Regions from separate parts of the Neptuniibacter marinus genome, predicted to be linked through region 1. Evidence: predicted binding sites of a transcription regulator. Region 1 holds the regulator's gene; the other holds the start of a gene.
What was found. The regulator FNR, encoded in region 1, switches genes on or off when oxygen is low (the NO sensors DNR and NnrR bind a similar motif). The targets are predictions, from matches to a motif close to TTGATNTANATCAA.

Region 1 (4,192 bases):
TGGACAGCCCCGCTCATAGCATTTTATATGACGATGACGAAGCACTGATTCCCGATGACGCCAAAGTAAAAAAACCTTCCCCTAAGGATAAGGATGACTGAAGCACTCTCACTACCAACCGCATTTTTGCTAGGTTTACTCGGCGGTACACATTGCCTTGGTATGTGCGGTGGTATTGCGACAACAGTTTCCCTTAGCAGCCCAAATGGTATGAAAGGCTTTGGCTTATTACTGGGTTACAACAGCGGGCGAATTACCAGCTACGCTATAGCGGGGGCATTACTCGGCAGTGTAAGTTGGTTAATTGAAAATCCAAGCATACAACTCGCATTACGAATATTTGCAGGTTTAATGTTAGTCAGCATGGGACTTTATATAGCACAATGGTGGCAAGGTCTGACCAAGGTTGAGCATTTTGGCTCCTATCTCTGGAAAAAAATCAGCCCTTTTGCACGCCACTTTTTACCCGTTAAAACATTACGCCAAGCACTCATGCTCGGCGTACTTTGGGGCTGGCTACCTTGCGGTCTCGTTTATAGCACACTCATATGGGCATCCGCCGCTGCGGACTGGACCTTAAGCGCACAATTAATGATCGCTTTTGGATTAGGCACCCTGCCCACTATGCTTTTAACTGGTGTTTTAGCACAGCAAGTAAAAACAGTTTTACAACGAAAACTAACAAAACACCTCTCTGGTAGCCTGATTATACTGATGGGACTCTACACGATCCCTTGGCAAGGCATACTGAATTAGCCATAGAGTTAAACCAAGCTTAGTTACTAATAGATTATTTACTGTCAGTGATGGCAGCATTTGAGATAACGAGGGAAAAATTCGTGGATAGCAACCTGATAAAATGGGACTTAGATCTAATCAAGCGATATGACCTTTCGGGTCCACGCTATACATCTTACCCGACAGCCGTTCAGTTCGATCCTGAACTATCTTCCTCGGATTTGGTGACAACGGGACAAAACTCTGCCGACTTAAATGCGCCACTCTCTCTCTATGTACACATTCCATTTTGTGCGCACGTTTGCTACTACTGTGCCTGCAATAAGGTCATTACACGAAATCGTAAGAAAGCACAGCCCTATTTGGATACCCTGTATAAAGAGATGGCTCAGCTTTCCAAATGGTATAATAATGACCGTCAGGTCACTCAGCTTCACTGGGGCGGCGGTACGCCTACTTTCATTAGCCATGAGCAGATGAGAGAGTTAATGCAGCAGATGCGGGCTAATTTTAATCTACTAGATGATGACTCCGGCGATTACTCTATTGAGATAGATCCAAGAGAAGCCACTGAAGAAACAATCCAAGTATTAAGAGAGATCGGTTTTAATCGCATTAGCTTAGGCTTACAAGATATAGACCCTAAGGTGCAAGAAGCTGTTAACCGTGTGCAATCGGTTGAACAAACCTCTGCCATTTTAGAAGAAGCTCGCCGCCAAGGCTTCCGCTCACTTAACCTTGATCTTATTTATGGCCTACCCTATCAAACATTTGATGGCTTTAACGAGACATTAGATACTGTTATTGAGATGAACCCAGATCGGCTCTCTGTATTTAATTATGCTCATTTGCCCGATCGTTTTAGGCCACAGCGTCATATTGATGAATCCACTTTACCAAGTCCTGAAACAAAACTTGCGATTCTCGAATCTACCATTAGCAAACTATTAGCAGCTGGCTATGTCTATATAGGCATGGATCACTTTGCTAAACCTGATGATGAATTAGCTATTGCGCAAAACACGGGAAAACTACACAGAAATTTCCAAGGCTACACAACACATTCTGAATGTGACCTCGTTGCCATGGGTGTATCTGCCATTAGTCAAATTGGTTCTGTGTACTATCAAAACCAGCATGAGATGCAAGCTTATACAGATGCAGTAGAAAGCGAAAAGCATGCAATTAAACGCGGCGTAAGCTTAACCCCAGATGACATTATACGCCGCCATGTCATCACTCATCTTATTTGCCATTTCGAATTAGAAAAAGCACCAATAGAGCAGCGCTTCGGTATCCAATTCGATCAGTACTTTGCTGATGCCCAACAAGAGCTAAGCGCTTTTACCTCCGATGGTCTCATTCAAATGGACACAAAACGCATTACCGTATCACCCGCCGGTCGGTTACTAATTCGTAGAATATGTATGGCTTTTGATGCTTATATACCAAAAGACATTAGCTCACAGCGATTCTCACGGATTATTTAACTTCCCGTATTTACAGAAATATTACATAATCAAAATGTAGCCACTCGATTATAACGACAACAGGAATGTATTATGAGTGATAACAAGACAAACGAAGGGAAGCTGCGTAGTTTGCAGCAGGTTAGCTGTAACACTTGTAGTCTTAGCTCATTATGTCTCCCCGTTTCGCTTAATATGACAGAGATGGAACGGTTAGATAGAATTATCGATAAAAGTCGACCATTAAAAAAAGGTGATCACCTATTTAACCAAGGTTCTGAGTTCACTGACGTGTATGCGATTCGAGCAGGAACCGTCAAAACCTACACCATCACAAATGAAGGTGAGGAACAGATCACTGGGTTCTATTTTCCAGGCGAATTGGTTGGCATGAGCGGATTTGATAGCAACGAATACCCTGTCTCGGCAAAAGTACTAGAGACAACAACCGTTTGCGAAATTCCATTTGAACGCCTCGATGATCTGTCGGGGCAACTACCGGAACTACGCCGCCAACTCTTACGCACTATGAGCAAAGAGATTCGCGAAGAACAACAAATGATGCTTCTTTTATCAAAGAAAAATGCAGAAGAGCGTGTAGCAACATTTTTGGTAAAAATTTCGCAACGCTTTAAAGCTCGCGGCTATTCTGAAACTAGCTTCCGCCTGTCCATGTCGCGTAATGAGATTGGTAATTACTTAGGCTTAGCCGTCGAAACTGTCAGCCGTATTTTCACACGTTTCCAGAAAGCCAATTTACTGCGCGTTGAAGGCAAAGAAGTTCATATAGAAGATATAGAACAACTCTACAGATTATCTGGAGAGGTTATAGAAAGCGATACCGCTGAACCAGTAAGTGCGCAATGTGGTAAAAATGGTCACTGCTGAGTCATATAATATATAAAACAAAAGAGCACCGGCATATTGACTACCGGTGCTCGTCAGTCGCACAAAAAGTAGCCATCTCAATGTGTAACCCAACGGGTTCATTAGAGCTTTACCTCCCCTAAAATGCATTGAGCCAAATCAACAAGCTGTTTCCAAGGAGTTTTTAATGTCATACGACGAATGTTATGTGAAGTCAGTTATTCGAACCATCCCTGACTGGCCTGAACCTGGCGTACAGTTCCGTGACATAACCCCCCTGTTTAAAGATCCAAAAGCATTACGCATGATCTCTGACGCTTTTATTCAGCGTTATGTTGATAGTGATATTACTCATATCGCCTGCATTGATGCCAGAGGCTTTTTGATCGGCTCTATTATCTCCTACCATCTAAATATTCCCTTAGTTCTCGTCCGTAAAAAAGGGAAGCTTCCAGGCCAAACAATCGAACAAGAATATAAGCTGGAATATGGCACAGCGACAGTTGAAATGCAGGTTGATGCAGTTACTTCTGGAGACAAAGTTTTAGTTTTTGACGATTTAATCGCTACAGGCGGAACAATACTTGCGGCCTGCAGCATTATCAAAAAATTGGGAGCATCAGTATCAGAAGCCGCTGCACTTATTGACCTACCCGACCTTCAAGGTTCCAGTAAAATCCAAGATGCCGGCGTCCCAGTACATACGCTTCTAGCCTACGAAGGCCTTTAAACACTACAAGTGACCTCTAATAGAACACTGAAACGGCTTGCATATTTCTTTTAAGAATATCATTATAACTTAATTGATGAACAAGCTGTTTAGGTATTTCTATGCTCCGTATTATTATCGCCCTATTCCTTGCTAGCAGCCTTCTTAACTCCAGCAACCTATATGCAGAAGAGATCACACTAAAATATAAGCATCTCGACTTAAATGCCAACCTGTACCTGACAGAAGAGAACGGTTTTAACAATATACTTCTCATCACCCACGGCACACTCGCCCACAATGGCATGGAGATCATTGCCACATGGCAAGAGCTACTGGCTGATGAAGGCATGAGTAGCCTAGCTATCAATTTAAGTTTAGGTCTTGATAATCGGCATGGTATGTACGA
Region 2 (4,192 bases), 840 kb from region 1:
TACTAGAGACTATTTTTTCTCCCTCTAATACTCTTTCCGCACCAATACTCACCGCTACCTTGATTGTTTTGACGGATGGCTGTTTTCCCGCATCAACCGGCAGTTCATAGTGATAAGGTAAATAGCCGTTCTCTTCAATTACCTCAGACTTAACGCTGTTATCATTGTAAATTAATGCAACCTCAACTTTCGCAGACTCTGGCAGGTGCGATAACGGCTGCGCATCGATGATGAGAAACGCGCCATCAGCTTTATACATAGAAGGATGTGATAGACACCCAGAAAGAATAAAAAGGGAAACTACAGACAGTAGCGTTACAGGTATAAAGCGCATTCTTCAATTCCGTTTGAAGTAAAAAAACAGGATTAGAAAGGATATATAAAATCCCTAGATACACCAGATAGTAGCATACCGCTACTATCTGGCAAATAAACCGTTAACTATATATCGCTTACATCAAAGTCCACAAGCGGAGAGACATCAAGATCATAATTGATACCTTCAATGCCAAAGCCAAATAATTTCAGAAATTCATCTTTATAAAGCTGATAATCAGTCAAATCGAACAGATTTTCTGTGGTAACTTGTGGCCAGATTTCGCGGCAGGCATTTTGAACTTCATCCTTAAGCTCCCAATCATCCATGCGGAAACGGTTACTCTCATCCATCACAACCGATTCACCGTAAAGGCCCGTAGCAAACAAACGCTGAACCTGTTCCATACAGCCTTCATGCAAACCTTTCTCGCGCATCACTTTGAAGCACATAGCCAAATATAACGGCATAACAGGAATGGCTGAACTCGCTTGAGTAACGACCGATTTAAGAACACCAATATTCCCCTGTCCGCCGTTAACTTTGAGCTTAGCATCAATTGCAGACGCTGCCCGATCAAGATCTTGCTTAGCTTTACCTAAAGCACCATCCCAATAGATCGGCCATGTAATATCGGAGCCGATATAGGAATACGCAACAGACTTACAGCCCTCAGCCAAGACGTCGGCTTCTTCAAGTGCATTAATCCACAATTCCCAATCTTCACCACCCATAACAGTAACGGTCGCGTCGATCTCTTCCTGCGTGGCAGGTTCAACTTCAGCACTGATAATGGCATCTTTATTAGTATCAATGGCCGTGGACTGATAAGGCTTACCAATAGGTTTCAAACAGGAGCGAACAACCTCTCCTGTATCAGGCATTTTTCGCACTGGCGAAGCAAGAGAATAAACAACTAAGTCAACTTGCTTCATCTCCTCTTTAATCAATTCGATTGTTTTGGCTTTTGCTTCATGGGAAAAAGCATCACCATTCAAACTTTTTGAATATAAACCAGCCGCTTTCGCTTCTGCATCAAATGCCGCGGAGTTATACCAACCCGCTGTACCCGTCTTACGTTCTGTGCCAGGCTTTTCAAAGAAAACACCTATTGTCGCCGCATCTGAGCCAAACGCCGCAGCGATACGTGATGAAAGGCCATAGCCACTTGATGCACCAATAACGAGAACACGTTTAGGTCCGTTAACAATTTTACCTTTACTTTTGGTATAGGCAATTTGTTCACGAACATTGGCTGCACAGCCCTCGGGGTGTGTAGTAGTACAAATAAAACCGCGAATTTTTGGTTTGATAATCATGCGTAAACGGGTCTCAAATCCAGTAAATAAAGTTGATTCGTAAGATACATGAAATAGCGCAAAATTTACAGCGTCATATCAGGGCTCAAAAACCAACAAAAACACCTAGATTGTAATATTTAATGTTTATAACCATAGTCGGTCAGCAGATACGCCAATTCTATCGAATTGTTACCTCTGCTGTTTTCTATTAGCCATTCATCCGTAATATTCGTTATCATCACACTATTATTGACGCTTATTTAAGGAATTACCCGATGTCTGATTTACATGGTTATTACTTAGAAGACCTTGAAGTAGGAATGAACGCTTCATTTGCCAAAACTATCACCGACGCCGATGTTTGTCTGTTTGCAGGAATATCTGGCGATACAAATCCAGTACATATAAACGATGAATACGCAAAAACAACCATGTTTGGCAAACGCATTGTTCACGGTATGTTTAGCGCAGCGCTTATCTCTACTGTAGCGGGTACAAAATTACCAGGACCTGGCGCCATTTACATTGATCAACAGATCAAATTTAAAGCACCTGTTTTCATTGGTGATACAGCTAATGCTCTCCTCACCGTTGAAGAAATTGATATGCGCCGTAAACGAGTAAAATGCAAAACAGAAGTTTATGTAGGCGACAAAATAGTTGCGACCGGTAGCGCCACATTTATGGTTGATAAACGCGAAGCTTAAATTCACCTATACGATTAAGCACCACTTTCTTTATAAAATGGTGCTTATCGTTTTTTCTATTCTGAAACAGGCGCTCCCTCACTTCCCTTTTCTTCGCATCAAAAAACACTCCCTAAAGACAGTTTCATTTCTTAGTGCTAACTGACCTAAATCAAACCTGTAATTCATACTTTAGTTCATTGATAAGTTTTTACTGTTCCGTAAAATGTGCGAAAAAAAATAACAACAAGAAATACGGATATGAAACGAATACTAATTAGTGCCTGCATGCTCGGAGAAAAAGTTCGCTTCGATGGTGGCCATCACCTAATTAATCACCCGAATCTACAGCGCTGGCAAGAAGAGGGACGTTTAGTACCTATCTGCCCCGAAATATCAGGTGGATTAGCAACACCACGCCCTCCTGCTGAAACCCAGTGTAAATTCCCGATACTTATCACTACAAAAGAGGGGAAAGATGTTACGCCGCAGTATTTAAGTGGTGCGGAAAAAACCCTCGAGATAGCCAGACGTGAAGGCGTAGTTTGTGCCTTAATGAAGGCCAAAAGCCCCTCCTGTGGCAATAATCAAATCTATGATGGTAACTTCACAAACACTTTAACTGATGGTGCAGGTGTGGCAGCGGCTGAACTCTTAAGAAACGGCATTCCTGTTTTTAACGAAAAACAACTTGCAGAACTCTTTGCTTTTATCGAAGATTCAGAAAGAATCACCGCTTAATCATTTTTCCGCAGAGGCTAGTAATGGAGCAAGAACTTCAAAATGAGTTAGAAACAATTACCAAGCTTAGTAATATGGTTATCGAATTTTTCGTCAACTATAGCTTCCAAGTAATTGGCGCCATTATTATTTTCCTATTGGGCCTCATCGTTGCCCGCTGGATAGCAAAAATTGTCTTAAGACTATGTGAAAAGAAAAATGTTGATGTCACTTTAAGCCTCTTTATTTCTAGCTGCGTTAAGCTCTTTATTATCGCAATGGTGCTTATTGTTTGCTTAGGAAAATTTGGTATTAGTGTTGCCCCTTTCGTGGCCGCTATAGGTGCTATTTCATTAAGTTTAGGCTTAGCATTACAAGGGGTTTTCTCCAACTATGGCGCAGGCTTTACCATCATAATAACCCGCCCTTTTGTTGTTGGAAATACCATAAATATCAATAATATATCCGGCATAGTTAAAGAGATACGCTTAGCTTACACCATCCTTGACACAGAAGATGGAGAGATGATAACTATCCCCAACAAACATATTGTAGGTGAAGTTATCATTAATTCATTCCAATATAAAATTGTCGAGTCTAGCGTTGGCATCAGTTATCAGTGCAAACCTGAAGAAGCAATTAACGTAATTAATCACGCCCTTTCGCAATTTGTTGAGATTCCAACAACCCCAGCGCCTCAAGTAGGCGTCGAGGCTTTTGCCGACTCATCTATCAATATTGGTTATCGTTATTGGGTGCCTACTGAACGCTATTTTGAGGTTCAATACCAAGTTAACTTAGCCGTATACAATGCATTACAAGAAAGCAAAATAGTTATTCCATTCCCGCAACGAGAAGTCACTTTAACTCAAGCAGCTTCATAACTTTCATTTTTACTTGGCAGTTCAAGCACTGGCACCTACAATGTGCCCCGTTTTGTTAATGAATTCTTCGATTGAGTAATAATATGCGCACAAGCCAATATCTCATTTCCACGGTTAAGGAAACTCCATCTGACGCAGAAGTTGTTAGCCATCAGCTAATGTTACGCGCAGGCATGATTCGCAAAGCTGCTTCAGGCTTATACAGCTGGCTACCACTAGGTCTACGAGCCCTTCGTAAAGTAGAAAGGATCGTGCGAGAAGAGATGGATAAATCAGGTGCACTAG

Region 2: the regulator FNR is predicted to act here: its motif matches at 2,466-2,479, upstream of ACOQOE_RS08575 (DUF523 domain-containing protein).

The regions. Positions count from the first base shown of each region.
Region 1 is NZ_OZ245004.1:2,690,160-2,694,351, forward strand. Features, by position in the region: gene ccoS (cbb3-type cytochrome oxidase assembly protein CcoS) at 1-101, shown strand, start outside; gene ACOQOE_RS12720 (sulfite exporter TauE/SafE family protein) at 94-756, shown strand; gene hemN (oxygen-independent coproporphyrinogen III oxidase) at 840-2,228, shown strand; gene fnr (fumarate/nitrate reduction transcriptional regulator Fnr) at 2,301-3,095, shown strand; gene ACOQOE_RS12735 (adenine phosphoribosyltransferase) at 3,262-3,804, shown strand; gene ACOQOE_RS12740 (alpha/beta hydrolase) at 3,906-4,192, shown strand, end outside.
Region 2 is NZ_OZ245004.1:1,849,678-1,853,869, reverse strand. Features, by position in the region: gene ACOQOE_RS08590 (META domain-containing protein) at 1-334, opposite strand, end outside; gene fabV (enoyl-ACP reductase FabV) at 442-1,635, opposite strand; gene ACOQOE_RS08580 (MaoC family dehydratase) at 1,893-2,324, shown strand; gene ACOQOE_RS08575 (DUF523 domain-containing protein) at 2,565-3,044, shown strand; gene ACOQOE_RS08570 (mechanosensitive ion channel family protein) at 3,068-3,907, shown strand; gene ACOQOE_RS08565 (proline--tRNA ligase) at 3,991-4,192, shown strand, end outside.